One region of the Arthrobacter sp. 05T47 genome, then DNA from elsewhere that is predicted to be linked to it. Evidence: riboswitches for the same ligand, from Rfam matches in the RefSeq annotation. Region 1 holds a riboswitch; each other region holds the start of a gene.
The links. Region 1 has a riboswitch for thiamine pyrophosphate ahead of AC1DEY_RS13395 (bifunctional hydroxymethylpyrimidine kinase/phosphomethylpyrimidine kinase). Riboswitches for the same ligand answer to the same signal wherever they lie in the genome.
Positions count from the first base shown of each region.

Region 2: another riboswitch for thiamine pyrophosphate. It lies ahead of AC1DEY_RS10865 (ECF transporter S component); the one in region 1 lies ahead of AC1DEY_RS13395 (bifunctional hydroxymethylpyrimidine kinase/phosphomethylpyrimidine kinase).
Region 3: another riboswitch for thiamine pyrophosphate. It lies ahead of thiC (phosphomethylpyrimidine synthase ThiC); the one in region 1 lies ahead of AC1DEY_RS13395 (bifunctional hydroxymethylpyrimidine kinase/phosphomethylpyrimidine kinase).
Region 4: another riboswitch for thiamine pyrophosphate. It lies ahead of thiO (glycine oxidase ThiO); the one in region 1 lies ahead of AC1DEY_RS13395 (bifunctional hydroxymethylpyrimidine kinase/phosphomethylpyrimidine kinase).

Region 1 is NZ_JBFTKG010000017.1:59,964-64,868, forward strand. Features, by position in the region: gene AC1DEY_RS13390 (Rne/Rng family ribonuclease) at 392-3,649, shown strand; TPP riboswitch at 3,794-3,891, shown strand; gene AC1DEY_RS13395 (bifunctional hydroxymethylpyrimidine kinase/phosphomethylpyrimidine kinase) at 3,874-4,905, shown strand, end outside.
Region 2 is NZ_JBFTKG010000012.1:58,816-63,720, reverse strand. Features, by position in the region: gene AC1DEY_RS10880 (UDP-N-acetylglucosamine 1-carboxyvinyltransferase) at 1-285, opposite strand, end outside; gene AC1DEY_RS10875 (energy-coupling factor transporter transmembrane component T family protein) at 434-1,237, opposite strand; gene AC1DEY_RS10870 (ABC transporter ATP-binding protein) at 1,234-2,883, opposite strand; gene AC1DEY_RS10865 (ECF transporter S component) at 2,924-3,571, opposite strand; TPP riboswitch at 3,637-3,781, opposite strand; gene AC1DEY_RS10860 (heme-degrading domain-containing protein) at 3,969-4,505, shown strand; gene AC1DEY_RS10855 (DUF4235 domain-containing protein) at 4,547-4,810, shown strand.
Region 3 is NZ_JBFTKG010000026.1:21,415-23,779, forward strand. Features, by position in the region: gene AC1DEY_RS16595 (amidohydrolase family protein) at 1-669, opposite strand, end outside; gene AC1DEY_RS16600 (GNAT family N-acetyltransferase) at 673-1,173, opposite strand; TPP riboswitch at 1,251-1,358, shown strand; gene thiC (phosphomethylpyrimidine synthase ThiC) at 1,354-2,365, shown strand, end outside.
Region 4 is NZ_JBFTKG010000021.1:62,937-67,841, forward strand. Features, by position in the region: gene AC1DEY_RS15005 (4a-hydroxytetrahydrobiopterin dehydratase) at 1-495, opposite strand, end outside; gene AC1DEY_RS15010 (thiazole synthase) at 597-1,421, opposite strand; gene thiS (sulfur carrier protein ThiS) at 1,427-1,663, opposite strand; gene thiO (glycine oxidase ThiO) at 1,660-2,985, opposite strand; TPP riboswitch at 2,979-3,099, opposite strand; gene AC1DEY_RS15025 (thiamine phosphate synthase) at 3,126-3,833, shown strand; gene AC1DEY_RS15030 (ferritin-like fold-containing protein) at 3,904-4,575, opposite strand; gene AC1DEY_RS15035 (RNB domain-containing ribonuclease) at 4,617-4,905, shown strand, end outside.

The DNA of each region.
Region 1 (4,905 bases):
GCCGCCGCTCCCCGTGGCGGCCGAAGCACTTCCGGCCTTGCCTACGCCAGCTTTGACGCCTCCTGTGAGACAATGATCGTGGCTGGAACCCGATCCACATCCGGATTCCGGTCCGGCGATTTTGTTTCAAGACCGCCAATGATGAGCAGGGAGCTGCGGATCCTCTGATTCCAGCTGTCCCGCAATGCCATTGGACGGCACCTGGTTGTGGCATGTAGGTCAACGGGTTCCAAAACAATCTCGCCGGCCTTCCAGGGCTGCCGCACCCCACTGCCGGTGCGAACCTGAGGGTATTCAATTGACTTCTGTCAATGCCTGCGGGTGTTGACGCATATTTGCCCCAACGGGCGCCGAATGTGGCGGCGCATCAGGGGCAGGAGTGTCGCCACATATGGATAATGACCAGGTTGTAACCGGTAACGAAAACGTAGTAGCCGGGGAAGTAGAACTAACTGCGGAAGCAGAGGCTCCGGTAGCGCCGAAGAGGGCCGTCCGGACCCGCCGGAAGGCCCCGGTACCAAAGATGGACGCCGCAGCTGCCGCGGAGGCGGTGGCTGAAGCCGCAGCCCTGGCCGAGGCGGCCGGCTCGGATGAGCCCGTCGCCGCTCGCGGCAAAGCAGCTGGCGCCAAAACCTCCGAGGCCGCAGCTGCCGAAGCTGCTGCTCCCGAAACTGCAGTCAAGGCGCCTGCTCGGCGCACCCGTGCCCGCAAGAGCGTGGCCGCCCCGGAACCGCTCCCTGCCTTCGCCGATGAGTCCGAGGCCAGCGCGACGGCCGCCGCAGAGGCTCCCGCCGCAGAAGCTTCTGAGGCATCGTCCGCAGACGAGAAGACAGCCGAGAAGGCAGTAGAGAAGCCGGTCCGTCGCCGGGCCAGCCGGGCAAAGGCTGCACCGAAAACCGAAGAAGTACCCGCAGTAGCCGTCCCGGCCGAAGAAGCCGCCCCGGCTGAAGCTCAGCAGGCCGAAGCCACCGCCGAAGCCTCGGCGGAAACCCAGCCCGCCGTGGCCGCGCCCGAAGAAACCCCGGCCGACGAGCCGCAGGCCCGGCCCGAGGAAAGCCCGGCCGCCTCGCTGTTCATGGAACCCGGTGCCCTGACGTCCGTGATCTTCCAGGCCCCCGACCTCAGCACCGTGGTGCGCCCGGCCCCCGTTGCCGCAGCGGAGCCCGAAGACGAGGAAGGCGACGAGGACGAGGACGCCGGCAGCCGCCGTCGACGCCGCAGCCGCGGGCGGCGCGGGCGCACCCGCACCTCCGGCGAGTCCGAGACTGATTCAGAAGGCACCGACGAAGAGGGCGAGGAAGGCTCCGAAGCAACCCTCGAAGACGGCGTGACCTCCCGCCGCCGTCGTCGCCGCCGCCGCGGTGACCAGGACCTGGAGCTGACCGGCGGGGAAGGCGACGACCCGCCCAACACGGTGACCCGGGTCCGCGCGCCGCGGGCCATGGCCGAGGCGCCGGTGAACAACCGCGTCACCTCCGTCAAGGGCTCCACCCGCCTGGAAGCCAAGAAGCAGCGCCGCCGCGAATCCCGCGACACCGGCCGCCGCCGCACCGTCATCACCGAGGCCGAGTTCCTGGCCCGCCGCGAGTCCGTGGACCGGCAGATGATCGTCCGCCAGCGCGACGACAGAATCCAGATCGGTGTCCTCGAAGACGGCGTCCTGGCCGAGCACTTCGTGTCCAAGACCCAGCAGGATTCCCTGATCGGCAACGTCTACCTGGGCAAGGTCCAGAACGTTCTCCCGTCCATGGAAGCCGCTTTCGTGGACATCGGCCGCGGCCGCAACGCTGTGCTGTACGCCGGCGAAGTGAACTGGGAGTCCGTCAACCTCGAAGGCAAGCAGCGCCGGATCGAGAACGCGCTCAAGTCCGGCGACTCCGTACTGGTCCAGGTCACCAAGGACCCGGTCGGCCACAAGGGCGCCCGCCTCACCAGCCAGATCTCGCTGCCCGGCCGCTACCTCGTGTACGTGCCCGGCGGTTCCATGACCGGCATCTCCCGCAAGCTGCCCGACGTCGAACGCAACCGCCTCAAGCGGATCCTCAAGGACCGCCTGCCCGAGGACGCGGGCGTCATTGTCCGCACCGCGGCCGAGGGCGCTTCCGAGGAAGAGCTCACCCACGACATCAACCGGCTCCGCGCGCAGTGGGAAGGCATCGAGAGCCAGTCGACGTCCACCAAGATCCTCGCCCCCGAGCTGCTCTACGGCGAACCTGACCTGACCATCAAGGTGGTCCGCGACGTCTTCAACGAGGACTTCTCCAAGCTGATCGTCTCCGGCGAGGAAGCCTGGGACACCATCGAGGCCTACGTCACCTACGTGGCTCCGGACCTGGTGGGCCGGCTCGAGAAGTGGACCAAGGACACGGACATCTTCGCGGCCTGGCGCATCGACGAGCAGATCCACAAGGCCCTGGACCGCAAGGTCTTCCTGCCCTCTGGCGGGTCCCTGGTGATCGACCGCACCGAAGCCATGACCGTGGTGGACGTCAACACCGGCAAGTTCACGGGCTCCGGCGGCAACCTCGAGGAAACCGTCACCAAGAACAACCTGGAAGCGGCCGAGGAAGTGGTCCGGCAGCTGCGCCTGCGCGACATCGGCGGCATCATCGTGATCGACTTCATCGACATGGTGCTCGAATCCAACCGCGACCTCGTGCTGCGCCGCATGGTGGAGTGCCTGGGCCGGGACCGGACCAAGCACCAGGTGGCTGAGGTGACCTCGCTGGGCCTCGTGCAGATGACCCGCAAGCGGATGGGCACTGGGCTGCTGGAAGTCTTCGGCGAGCAGTGCGAGGCGTGCGCGGGCCGCGGCATCGTCACCCATGACGAGCCCGTGGAACACCGCCGCGCCAACACGGTCGCCGCGGAGCACTATGTGCCGCGCACCGAGGCGGCCCAGCCGGCTGCCCGCACCGAGCGCAAGAGCCGCCGCCGCGGCAGGGGAGGCCAGGGCCCCGAGTCCGCGCCGTCCACGCCCGCGGCCGTCCACGCCGAGCCCACCGAAGCTGAACGCCACGCCAAGGCTGAAGCCACCCGGGCTGCGCTGGCGAACATTGCCGCCGCGGCGCACGCCGCGCACCTGCACGATGGGGAGGCAGCCGCGGCCAGCGACGCCGGGGCCCGGCAGGCCGCCGTCGACGCCGTTACGCACCTCGCCGCCGCGGACGAAGCAGCCGGGCGTCCCGCGACCGTGCTGACGTTTGGCGGCGAGCAGGTTGCCCTGCCCTTCGTCGAGCACGCCGAGGACACCCAGGCACCGGCCCTGACCCTGGACCTGCTGACCGAGGCCTTCGCCAACCTGGGCGAGGCCGACGCCGGTGAGCAGGCCGACAAGCAGGCCGACAAGCAAGCCGCAGCCCAGGCACCCGCGGCCCCCGAGGCGCCGGCAGCCGCGCCCGCCTCGGAAGCCCCGGCTTCACCGGCAGCGGACACGACTCGTGGCCGCCGCGGACGCCGCAACCGCAGCGCCAGCCGTGCCCAGGGCGCAGCCAACGAGACCTCCGTGGAACACCGCGAGGCCACACGTCCGGCCGCGGCCGGGTCGGTTCACGAGGCCAAGGCGCCCGCCGCGGCCCAGCGGGCGTCCATCCCTGCCGGCAACGAGCCGATCATCCTCGGCGTCGGAGTACCGGCCTCGGAGCTGTAGTCCTCCGCGGCTGATCACGTCCCCGGCCGGTCACTTCGACTGGTTGGGGTGCGGGTCCGGGCCGAGCGGGCGTAACAATACGTCCGCTCGGCCCGGGCCCGCACGTGCGTTAACGGGGCAGCCCGGTGGCAACGGCTAGGCTGGAACACTGACACGGGGTGCCGCGCATCGGGCCGGCTGAGATCCAGACCCGTTGAACCTGTCCGGTTAGCACCGGCGAAGGGATGTCTGACTTGTCCGCGAAATCCAATCCGTCCGAATTGCCGCCCAGTGATTTTCAGCCGGGCAGTTTTCTGCCCGGCGGTTTCTTGCCCTCCGGTTTCTTGCCCTCTGGGGTCCGCCCGCCCGCGCCGCCGCGCATTCCCCGCGTGCTGGCGATTGCGGGGTCCGATCCGTCCGGCGGGGCCGGGATCCAGGCCGACCTCAAGAGCATCGCGGCGAATGGCGGCTACGGGATGGCCGCCATCACGGCCCTGACCGCCCAAAACACCCAGGGCGTGCGCGCCGTCCACGTACCCCCGGCGGCGTTCCTCACGGCCCAGCTGGAGGCCATCAGCGAGGACATCGGCATTGACGCAGTCAAGATCGGCATGCTCGGCGACGCCGGTGTGATCGACGCCGTCCGCACCTGGCTGGAGAAGGTGCGCCCCGCAGTCGTCGTCCTGGACCCCGTCATGGTCGCCACGAGCGGTGACCGGCTCCTGCAGGAATCGGCCGAGGCCGCCCTGCAGGCCCTCCTGCCGCTGGCGGACCTCATCACCCCGAACCTCGCCGAACTCGGAATCCTGCTCAAGGAACCCGTCGCGGCCGACTGGGCCGAGGCCCTGGCGCAGGGCAAACGGCTGGCCGCGCTGACCGGCGCCACCGTCCTGGTCAAGGGCGGGCACCTCCAGGGCGGGCTCGGGAATGACGGCGACGCCGGCTGCCCGGATGCGCTGGTCAACACCGGGGGCCTGCTCGGCACCGAAACGGTGGTGGTGCCGGGGGAGCGGATCGCGACGCGCAACAGCCACGGCACAGGCTGCTCCCTGTCCTCGGCCATGGCCACCGTGCAGGCCCGGGTGGGGGACTGGGAAGCGGCGCTGCGGGTGGTCAAGCCGTGGCTGCTGGGCGCACTCCGCGAAGCCTCGGTTCTGGACGTCGGCAACGGCAACGGCCCGGTCCATCACTTCCACCACGTCGGCCACAGTCATGTGGGCGACGCCGATGCGGGCCACGCTCCGGGGGAGGGCGAGTTCGCCGCGGCCCTGCGCGCG
Region 2 (4,905 bases), on a different contig from region 1:
GGCATTCTTGCTGCTGTTGACGTCCACCGCGCCGGAGAGGGTGCGGCCGCCCTCGACACGCAGGTGCGTCATCTGGGGCCGGCCCACCTTGACGATGCTGTGCCCGACGATCGCCTCCAGGCGCTGGATCATCTTCAGGCTCAGGTTCTGCTTGCCCTGTTCCATCCGGGCAATGGCGCTCTGGCTCGTGCCGAGCTCGGCGGCAAGTTGTCCCTGGGTCCAGCCCTTGGCCCCGCGCGCTTCGCGGAGCAGGAGGCCTACGTGTTCGGCAGTCGGTTGAGTCATTTCCCGAAAATATCACGCATGAGCTACGCCTTGCCGCAATTGCGGCCGGAATGGCGCCAATCTCACACAAATACCCGAACCATGCGATAACCGCCGACCTGCACAGCAAAAACCGCCGGCCTGCGGCGGGCCGTGCCGGCTGGGCCGGCTACTGGCGGGCGAGGAAAACCAGGTTCCAGGTGCCCGCGCCGAGGGCCGCTGCGACGGCGGCTGCCGCGATACCGAGCCCGCCCAGGAGCACCCAGGCGTCGAGCCCGCTGAACGTGGACGGCCTGGCCCAGGTGCGGGCGGCGCCGCCGAACCCGCGCGCCTCCATGGTCACCGCGAGCCGGGACGCGCTCCGGATCGCCTGCACCAGCAGGCCGAAGCTCTGGCCCAGGGCGGCGCGGAACCGCTGGTAGGGGTTCCCGCTCGAGCCCACGCCCCGGGCCCGCCGGGCCATGCCGATAGTCTGCCACTGCTCGGCCATGATCCCGACCAGCCGCATGGCGGCCAGGGTGCCCAGGACGAACCGGTGCGGCAGTTTTGCGTTCTGGGCCAGGGGGTCGGCGAGGTCGGTGGGGTCGGTGCAGCTCATCAGCAGCACCGCCGGCAGTGCGATCGCGAGCCCGCGGAGCATGAAGCCGATCCCCAGCTGCAGGGAGCCGGCGCTGATGGACCAGATCCCGACGTCGACGAGGATGGCCCCTGCGTCGGGCGCCAGGATGGCGGTGCTCCAGCCGCCCAGCGCCGCCGCGAGGATCAGCGGCCAGCCGCGCTGCCACAGCAGGGCCAGGGTGAGGCCGGCCAACGGCAGGAGCAGCAGTTCGAAGGCCAGGGCCACCGACGCCGAGACCCAGTCGATGGACAGCGCCAGGACCAGGGTGATCAGGAAGACCGCTGCGAACTTGGCGAGCGGGTTGGCGCGGGTCAGCATCGCGTGGTTGCCGCGAAGGCTCAGTGTGTCCCTCATGGTGAGGCCCTCTCCGGGAGTTCAAGGTCCGGGCCGGGAGCGTCTGCGGCGGCAGTTTCCCGCGGCCGGAGGCGGAGTTCCGTGCCGCCAAGTACGGCGCTGAATTCGGCGTCGTGCGTCACGGACACGACGGCGGTGCCGGCGTCGAGGAGTTCGGACAGGAATGAGGCGAGTTCGGCCCAGGTGTTGGCGTCCTGGCCGAAGGTGGGCTCGTCCAGGACCAGCACCCGCGGATGCGCCGCGAGCACGGTGGCGACCGACAGGCGCCGCTTCTCGCCGCCGGAGAGCGTGTAGGGGTTGGCGTCGACGAGTTCCGTCAGCCGCAGCCGTTCCAGCAGCTCAGCGACGCGGTCTTCGCCGTAGCCGAGGTGGCGGGGGCCGAACATGAGCTCATCGAGGACCTTGCCGGTGACGAACTGGTGCTCGGGTTCCTGGAACACGGTTCCGATCCTGGCGATCAGCTGCTGGGCCTTCCACCGGTACGGGTCGGTTCCGGCGCCGCCCGCGGCACCCGCGCCGGGGCCGCCGCTGAGGCCCGCGCTGAGACCGCCGCTGAGACCAGGCGCGGCCGTGACCGTCCCCGCAACGGGCCGCAGGAGACCGGCGAGCGTCAGCGCCAGGGTGGACTTCCCCGAGCCGTTCGGCCCCGTGATGGTCAGGGCCTCCCCGGCACGGACCTGGGCAGATACCCCGGACTGGACCGGACGCGGCGCGATCGTGCGGAACCGCTCGCGCAGCCCGGCCCGCCGCGGCCGCTCGCGGGACACCGCGAGGCCTTCCGCCTCCAGCAGGAGCTGACCTGCGCCGGGCGCCTGCCGCCGCGCCCGCGTTGCCGGCACGTGGCCCGGGACCCACACGCCGGCACCGATGAGCATGTCCCGCGCCTGGGCCAGGACCCGGTCCGGCGGCCCGTCGATCAGGACCCCGGAGTCCGTGGCGGAGCCGGGCTGGAGCACCACGATCCGGTCAACCAGGTCCTTCCAGACCGCCACCCGGTGCTCCACGACCACCAGGGTGGCGCCGGTCTTGTCCAGGCAGCGGCCCACGGCGTCGCGGACCTCCAGAACGCCCGCGGGGTCCAGGTTGGCCGTCGGCTCATCAAGCAGCAGCAGCCCTGGCCGCATCGCGAGGATCCCGGCGAGCGCCAACCGCTGCTTTTGTCCCCCGGAGAGCGCCGACGTCGGATGGTCCAGCGGCAGCCTGCCCAGGCCGACGTCCTCGAGCGCCTCGCCCACCCGAGGCCAGATCTCCTCCGCCGGGACGGCGAGGTTCTCAGCCCCGAAGGCGACGTCGTCGCCGAGGCGGGACAGCACCACCTGCGTTTCCGGGTCCTGCTGCACCAGCCCGGCGCGGCCGCGCTGCGCCCGCGGCGGGACCCCGTCGATCAGCAGGCTTCCGGTCTCGTCGGAATCTTCGGAGTCGCCGGAGTCGCCGGAAGGCCCGGCCGGGCCGTCCCCCAGCACGCCGGCCAGGGCGTGGAGCAGCGTCGATTTGCCGGCGCCGGAGGGGCCGAGCAGGAGCACGCGCTCCCCCGGCCGGATGTCCAGGTCAAGGCCGCTGACCGCGGGCCGGGGCCTTCCGGCGTGCCGCCAGCCCCAGCCGCGGGCCGTGACGGCGGCCGGCCTGACTTCCGGTGAAGGTCTCATGAGTCGTCTGCAGGTTTCAGATGTAGGTTCAGCAGTCGACTCAGGAGAAGACGGGCTCCGTGGCGGCCTTGCGGGAGGCAAAGGAGCCCAGCACGCCTGTCTTGGCCAGGCCTCGGGTGGCGAGCCAGGACAGTCCGCCGGCAATCACTGCACCGGAGATGGTGGTGAAGACGATGTAGGCGAGCTTGTCGCCGGCTTCGTAGGCGATGTTCCAGCCCCACGGGAGGAAGGAATCGTTCAGGCCGCAGAAGAGGCCCGCACCCGCCCCGGCCAGCAGAGATACCGGCAGGTTGAACTTCGTGTAGAGGAAGGCCGCGAAGACCAGCTCCGCGCCAAGGCCCTGCAGCACACCGGAGATCAGCACCGTGGTGCCGTACTGGGAACCCATGATGAGCTCGCCCGTGGCCGCCACGCTCTCGCAGAAGAGCGCCGCACCCGGCTTGCGGATGATGAGCATGCCCAATACGGCCGGAATCATCCAGCCGCCGGCGTAGAGTCCGCTGAGCGGCGGGTAGATGGCGTTGACCGGGGTTGAAATCAGGTTCGCGCCCTGGGACCAGGCCCAGAAGATGACGCCGCCGGCAACGGCGATCAAGGCGGCCACCACAATGTCCACCACACGCCAGGTGTAGTTGCGGCGGGCGGCTGGGCGGCTGGTGGAACCATGCTGTGCTGAAATATCTGTCATGTCGTCCTCCTGAGGAACAGGAGGGGAGGATGCTCCGGCCGGTTCGGCTTCCGCCGCCCTCCGCGCACCCTGAGATCTCGACTCCCTTGCGCCGGTACTAACCGGATCAGGTTCGAGGGTCTGCGGCTGTCCGCACTCTCAGCGCCCACCAGCGGTTTTCCCCGGATTTTTCCGGCGATGCCCGACGGCGGCGCTCCCCTGTCGTAAATTATTCTGCCCTTGTGGGCTGGCTCAGTTTACACCCGGACGGCCGGGTTTTCAGTGGCGTGCCGTCACAATCCGCGGCCGGGCAAAGCCGGTCGCCGCGGCCGGGAATTGCCGCTTGGTAGAGTCGACGTGTCGGACACCCGGACCCGCCTGCGGGCGGCCCAGTCACGCACCGGAAAGCTGGACTATTTTGACGCTCACACCAGATCCCTCCGGGGAATACGACCCCGATTCGAGCGAGCCGCAGCCGCAGGGATCCCTCGCGGCGCTCATCGGCCGCGTGCTGGCCGAGATGGAGGCCCTCCAGTTCGCCTCGTTCAGCAAGGACGATGCCCTGGACCTCGGACTCCTCCTCGTAGAGCTGGGCAGGCAACGCTCGCTGCCCATCGCCGTCGACATCACCAAGGGCGAGCAGGTGCTCTTCCACGCCGCGCTGGACGGCGCCACGCCGGACAACGAACGCTGGATCAACGCCAAGAAGCGCACGGCCATGCGTTACGAGGTCCCGTCCCTGCTGGTGGGCCTGCGCGCCCGCGCTGCCGGCGGCAGGATCGAGGACAACGCCTGGTTCGACCAGATGGAGTTCGCCGCCCACGGCGGAGCGTTTCCCATTTACGTCCGCGGCACGGGCGCCGTCGCGGTCGTCACCGTCTCCGGCCTGCCCCAGAAGGCGGACCACGATCTTGTTGTCGAGGCCCTGCGGAACGTCCTCACACCGGAACGCTAGGCTGGGGGTAGCCCCTGTTCCCGCCCCAAGGAGACCGAAGAATGACCATCCTCATCAAGCTGCTCGGCACTGGCGTCAGCCTCGCGGCCGGCTTTGCCGGCACCAAGCTGGTGGACACCATCTGGGAAAAGTCCACGGGCAACAAGCCGCCCAAGGGCCACGACGACGACGTCCCCACCACGCTGCGCACGGCATTGACGTTCGCCCTGATCTCGGCATCGGTCAGCGCCATCATCCAGGTGCTCGCCAACCGCGGCACGCAGCGGGCGATCACCCGCTTCTCCAAAACCCAGGACATCGTCTAAACAGGCATCGTATGGCCGGACATCGTCAGGGCGGCTCGGGCTGCGCGGACCTGGCTGGACGGACCTGGCTGGCCCCCTCCGGATTAGACGCTGCG
Region 3 (2,365 bases), on a different contig from region 1:
GCCCTGTTCGAGGAAGCGCGGCAGGTGCCGCGGCAGCAATCCGGTGGCGTGCTCGATGCAGTCGATCCCGGCGTCGAGCATGTCATCCAGGGTGTTTTCGGCGAAGCAGTGCGCGGTGACGCGGGCCCCTTCATCGTGGGCGGCCTGGATGGCGTCCTTGACCGTGCGGGCCGGAAAGCTGGCGGCGAGGTCGCCGACGTCGCGGTCGATCCAGTCCCCCACCAGCTTGACCCAGCCATCGCCTGCACGGGCCTGCTTCCGTACGGCCTCGACGAGATCGCCGGGCTCGACCTCGACGGCCAGGCCGCGCAGGTAGCGCCGGGCCCTGGCGATGTGCCGGCCGGAGCGGATGATCCGGGGAAGGTCCTGGCGCTGCTGGAGCCAGCGGGTGTCGTGGACGGCGCCGGCATCGCGGACCAGCAGCGTCCCGGCGTCGCGGTCCGCCAGGGCTTGGGATTCKGCGGTGGCCTCGGAGACGTCCCCGCCCGGGCCAAGGCCGATGTGGCAGTGTGCGTCCACGAYCCCGGGCAMGACCCAGCCGTCCAGCACGCGGTCCGGCGCGTCGGCGGGACGGTCGAAGGTCAGCAGGCCGTCCACCGCCCAGAGCCCGCGGCGTTCCTGGTCCGCCGCGGTGAGGATGGGGCCGGTGAACTCGATGATGCTGGTCATGGCCTACAGCCTAATCCGCATGACGATCCGCCGGCCCAGCCCATCCAGGCCCAGTTGCGCTTCGTGGATCCGCAGGGCGSCCAATGCCGGCCCCGGCTCGGCGAGTTCCTCAAAGCCGCAGCTTGCGTAAAACGGGGCATTGAACGGAACGTCCGCGAAAGTGCACAGCGTCATCCATGCATAGCCCCGGCCSCGGGCCGCGTCGATGGCCGKGTGAACCAAGGACCGCCCAATCCCCCGTCCGGCAGAGTCCGGATGTACGGAGAGTTGTTCCAGGTGGGCCTGGCTGCCGACTTCGTCCACGCGGGCGAATCCCACAGGCGGGCTTCCGGCGACCAGTACGAAGAGCGGCTCAACCGGCGTCGTCATTTCCGGGGACGGGAGCGCCTGGTTCCCCAATGCCGCTTCAAGGAGGCGGTCGGCCGCGGCCTCGAGAACCGGCAGCGCCGCGAGGTCTTCCGGCGTCGCCGTCCTGGTGCGGGGCACGGSCCRGGGCAGAGTCACWATTCCACGCTAACACTGCCGCCTGGCCGGMTGCCGTCACACTCGGCAGGCTTCCYGWGGGCCTGTGGTAGCTTCGTRTACGACCACACGGGTGCCCTTGCAGGGGCTGAGATCGGGCTAGCGCAGCCTGCGACCGTTGAACCTGTCCGGGTAATGCCGGCGAAGGAAGTGAGTAATCCTTTGAGCACCACAGAAACACAGCACAGCCCTGCCCAAAAGAAGCCAGCAGTCACTACCCAGTCGCTGAAGTCCCACTCGCTGGCCTTCACCGCGGATCCGGAGCACGGCATCCGCGTCCCGGTGACCGAGATCGCCCTGGAACCCTCCCCGGGCGGTGTCGCGAACGCTCCGTTCCGGGTCTACCGCACGGCCGGCCCGGGCAGCGATCCGGTCCGCGGGCTGGAGCCGTTCCGGGCTCCCTGGATCGAGGCGAGGGCGGACACCGAACCCTACGCCGGCCGGGAACGGGAGCTTCTCGATGACGGCAAGTCGGCGGTCCGCCGGGGTGCGGCGTCGGCCGAATGGCAGGGCGGGCGCCCGGTGCCGCGCCGCGCCGTCGAGGGCAGGACCGTCACGCAGATGCGCTACGCCCGCGACGGCGTCATCACCCAGGAAATGCGGTTCGTCGCGCTGCGCGAGAACTGCGATGTGGAGCTGGTGCGCAGCGAGGTGGCCGCGGGCCGCGCGATCATTCCTAACAACGTCAACCACCCCGAATCGGAGCCGATGATCATCGGCAAGGCGTTCCTGGTGAAAATCAACGCCAACATCGGCAACTCGGCCGTGACCAGCTCCATCGCCGAGGAGGTCGACAAACTCCAGTGGGCCACGCAGTGGGGCGCGGACACGGTGATGGACCTCTCCACCGGTGATGACATCCACACCACGCGCGAGTGGATCATCCGCAACTCCCCCGTGCCCATCGGCACCGTCCCGATCTACCAGGCGCTGGAGAAGGTCAACGGTGAGGCCAACGCCCTAACCTGGGAGATCTTCCGGGACACCGTGATCGAACAGTGCGAGCAGGGCGTGGACTACATGACCATCCACGCCGGGGTGCTGCTGCGCTATGTGCCCCTGACGGCCAACCGGGTCACCGGCATCGTCTCCCGCGGCGGCTCCATCATGGCCGGCTGGTGCCTGGCGCACCACCAGGAGAACTTCCTGTACACCCACTTCGACGAGCTGTGCG
Region 4 (4,905 bases), on a different contig from region 1:
GATGCGGTTGGCGTTCGGGGTGGAGGTCTCCTGGAACCACAGTCCGGGCCCGCGTCCGTAGGGGTCCACGAGGTCGCCGAACCGGCCCTTGCGGTAGCCGAGGGCGATCCGCCAAACCTCCGAAACTCCGGCGGGGTCCTCCGAATCGATGGCGATGTCCACCGTCCGGTACAGGCCCGGCTCTGCGGCGGCACTGACGCCCTGGGCCGCCCCGCTGACTGCCGCCGCGGCCCGGACGTCCCGGGACGTGACCTCCGTGCCCGCGTCGTGCGAGGTGAAGCGCAGGAACACGCGGTTGTAGCGCCAGTCCAGGTCCGGGTGGTGGTTCTGGTCCTCGGCCACGCGCCCGACGGCGGCAACAAGCTCCAGCGCCGCGGCCGACGTCGGACATTTGTAGACCGTCACCAGGCCGCCCAGGCGGTACCGCCAATCCGGAAGGCCCGCCAGGGCCTGATCGATCTGTGGCCGGGTAAGGACGTCGTCCGTGGCTGCCACTGCAGGCTCCTGTGCTGGTTGGGCGAATGAACTGGATCGGCGAATGAACTGGCGGCGAATGGGCCGGAGGCAAAGCCGGACCCTGTCCTACAGGAAATCGCCTACAGGAACTCGGCCCGGCCCTCCATCGCCGAGGACGCCAGGGCGTGCTCGCGGCGCGGAATCCTGCCGGCCTTTTTTGCCAGCCTACCGGCGATGACAGCGTGTTTGAAGGCCTCCCCCATGAGCACGGGGTTCTGGGCCCGGGTCACGGCCGTTGCCAGCAGCACGGCATCGCAGCCAAGTTCCATCGCCAGCGCCGCGTCCGAGGCCGTGCCGATTCCGGCATCCAGGACCACCGGCACGGACGCCCGCGAGACGATCAGCTCGATATTGTGCGGGTTCAGGATGCCCAGGCCGGTACCGATCGGGGCGCCCAGCGGCATCACGGCCGTGGCGCCGAGGTTTTCCAGCCGGAGGGCAAGCACGGGGTCGTCATTGGTGTAGGCGAAGACCTTGAAGCCGCGGGCGACAAGCTGTTCGGTTGCGTCCACGAGTTCGACGGCGTCCGGCAGCAGGGTGTGCTCGTCGGCAATGACTTCGAGTTTGACCCAGTCCGTTTCCAGGGCTTCGCGGGCCAGCTCGGCTGTGAGGATGGCGTCCTTGGCGGTGAAACAGCCGGCCGTGTTGGGCAGCACCCGGATCTGCTGGTCCTCGAGCAGCTGGAACAGCGAGCCCGTCTCCGCCGGCGAATAGCGGCGCATCGCCACCGTGGTCAGCTCGGTTCCGGAGGCAACAAGCGCCGCACCCAGCCCGTCCAGGCTCGGCGCGCCGCCGGTGCCCATGATGAGGCGGGACCCAAGCGCCACGCCATCGATCACCAATGGATCGGCCACCGCCCCGCGCGCCTGCACGGCCGGTGTTCCTGCCAGTGTGGTCTCGTTCATGCTGGTCATCCTCCCTGGACTGCCGTGACAAGTTCGACGTCGTCGCCGTCGGCGAGCGCCGTGGCGTGCCACTGGCTGCGCGGCACCACTTCGGCGTTGCGGGCCACGGCGACACCGAGTTTCCGGCCGTCGGCGGCCTGGCCGTCGGGGCCGATGCTCCGGCCCGTGAGCTGGCTGACGAGGGTGCTGACGGAGGCGCCGTCGGCGACGCTTTGCTCCGTTCCGTTCAGTCTGATGTTCATGCTGCTTCCTTCTTGGGACTGTCCCCGGACGTGTCCGGGATGCGGGAAAAACGGTCGGGGCGGAAACCGGCCCAGCGCGGGTCCGGCGTCCCGTCCATGAGTTGGCGGCATACGGCGGCAGCCGCCGGGGTGAGCAGGACGCCGTGCCGGAAGAAACCTGTGGCGATGATGAGTCCGGGGACATCCCCGCCGTCCGGGCGGGCAACCCGGCCCAGCAGCGGGGCGTTGTCCGGCGTGCCTGGCCGGGGCCGCGCCGTGGCTTCCAGGAGCTCGAGTTCGGCGACGGCGGGCACCAGCTGCTGGGCGTCCCGCAGCAGCTGGTAGACGCCGCCGGCCGACACGGCCTGGGGATCCGACGGGCCGTCCTCGCGCTGGGTGGCGCCAATCACCACGGTGCCGTCCTGGCGGGGCACGATGTACACCGGGACCCCGCGCACCATCCCCCGCACGGTGGCAGTGAGCAGCGGCTGCAGGTGCGCGGGCACGCGGAGCCGGAGGATGTCACCGTAGACGGGCCGCAGCGGCAGGGTGAGCCCGGCGGGCAATTCATCAAGATCGGCGGCGCCGAGCCCGTTGGCGACCACGGTTTCCGCGGCGCGTACGGTACCGCCGCCATCGAGGCGGACCCCTGCAACGTTGCCGTCCTGCCACAGCAGCCCTGCAGCGCGCCGCCGGATGAAGCTGCCGCGGTCCTCCGCGGCCAGGACGCCGGCAATCCGGGCGATCAGCAGGCGGGGATCCACCTGGTGGTCGGCCGGGATGTCGAAGGCACACGAGATGCCGGGGCTCAGCAGGGGCTCCCGGCCCCGTGCCTCGCGCACTGTCAGCGGTTCCACGCTGAGGCCGGAGGCTTTCTGGACTTCCCTCAGGTCCGCGAGCGCGCGCCGGTCCGCCGCGTCCGCCCCGACGGCGAGGGTCGGGGTCGTCAAATACCCGGTACCCGTCCGGGAGTCCTGGCCGGCGGGACCGGCGTCGAGCCCGGCCGCGAATCCGGGCCACAGCCGGGAAGACTCGAGCATCAGTTCCAGCAGCTGCTCCTCCTGGTAGTGCAGCTCGCTGACAGGGGCGAGCATGCCGGCCGCGGCCCAGCTCGCTCCTGTACCGGGAACATCATCGATCAGGACCACGGACCGGCCCGCGCGGCTGGCCTCGAAGGCGATGCCGTGGCCGATCACCCCGCCGCCGATCACGGCAACGTCTGCGGTGACGTCCCCTGCGGTGATTCCGTCAGTGGATACGGCTCCGGTGTAACAATCCCGGGCGGTGGCGTCATCTGCGGCCACGGCTTCACGGCCGGCTTGTGAGCCTACTTGCGTGCCCATGAAAAATTCCTTCCCTACGCCGGTACTAGCCGGATCAGGTCAAGCGGTCGGCTCTGACGCCCTCTCAGCCGGGCAGCGGCTCCATGGCTGCTGCGGGCTCCCGCGGTATGCGCCCAGTTTAGAGGAACTAGGCTGGTCCCATGAGCCAGGACCACCTCCACACCACCGCCCGCCTCTACTTGTGCACCGACGCCCGCAGGGACCGCGGCGACTTCGAGGACTTCGTGGACGCCGCCTTCGCCGGCGGAGTGGACATCATCCAGCTGCGCGACAAGTCGCTCGAGGCGGCCGAGGAACTGGAACTCCTCGAAGTCCTGCACGCCGCGGCGCAGCGCCACGGACGGCTGTGGGCCGTCAACGACCGGGCGGACATCGCCTCCCTGTCCGGGGCCCCGGTGTTCCATATCGGCCAGAAGGACATTTCGCTGGACGCAGCCCGCGGCTTCCTGGGCAAAGACGCCGTGATCGGCCTGTCCACCCACACCCCTGAACAGGTGGACGCAGCCGTGGCTGCTTCTCCCGGCCGCAAGGGACTGGACTACTTCTGTGTGGGGCCAGTATGGGCGACTCCCACCAAGCCGGGACGCGCCGCCGTCGGCCTCGACCTGGTGCGTTACGCCGCCCAGGCGACCGGCCAGGCGAACGCCGAGGGTGCCGGAAACCCCGACGGCCCGACGGAAAGCCTGCTGCCGTGGTTTGCCATCGGCGGGATCGACCTCGGCAACGTGGAGCAGGTAGTCGACGCCGGCGCCCGGCGGATCGTGGTGGTCCGGGCCATCACCGACGCCGACGATCCGGCCCACGCGGCCGGTGCACTGCTGGCGGCGCTGGACGCCACTGACTCCTGAACGCTGATTCCTGAACGCTGACTCCTGAGCAGGTTCCCCGCCATGAACCGGGCCGTCCCGGGCAGTGAACCTAGCCGGGGAGCCCCAGTCCCGCCATCCTTCGCGCGTGGTTCGCTGCGAGCTCGGCCGTCAGGCCCACCACCAGCGCCCTGGCGTCCGCGTCGTCCAGTCCCGACAGCCCGCCCAGGAATGCGTGCTCAAGGCTCACCCGCTGGGCATGGGTCAGGACCTCGCCCAGCAGGCGCCGGGCCCACAGCGCCAGGCGTGACGCCAGCCGGGGGTCATCGGCCAGGGCCGCCTTGAGTCGCTCCTGCAGCACACCCGTGGACTCGCCGGTGGAGCGGACCTGTGCGATCAGCTCCCGGGTCCCGGCGTCGACGTACACGCCGACGGCGCTGTAAAAGTCCGCGGAGACAGTGTCGATCACGTAGGCCTTCATGAGCGCTTCGTACCAGTCCGCCGGGCGTGTGCGCTCATGGAAGAAGTCCACCGAGGGCTGGAACGGCAGCATGGCAGCCTCCGTGTCCAGGCCCATATCCTCGAGCCGGGCCCGGATGAGTTCGTAGTGCTGGAACTCGGCCACCGCCATCCTGCCCAGCACGGCACGGTCACGCAGCGTGGGCGAATATCCGGCACTGGAAGAGAGCCGTTCGAAGGCGGAAAGCTCGCCGTACGCCATCACTCCCAGCAGATCCGCCAGGAAGCTGTTGTAGAGGGCAGGATCCTCCGGAGTTGCGCTCATGATCCAAGACTAATGGCGGAAATCGGGCTACCCTGATTTTCGTGTCCCATCATCGCCTGACCCCCAGTGTCCACGAGCAGCAGAACCAGCTGGCCGGGGCCCTCAAGGCGTTGCGCACCACGCTGGAACTGCCCGGCCCGTTCCCCGAGGACGTGCTGCGCGACGCCGCGGCGGCCGTGGCCGAGCACAAGCTCCCGGACCTGGACCTCACGCATGTCGAGTTCGTGACCATCGACCCGGCATCGTCCACCGACCTCGACCAGGCCCTGTTCATCGAACGGGATGACGAGGGCTACAAGGTGTTTTACGCCATCGCCGACGTCCCGTCGT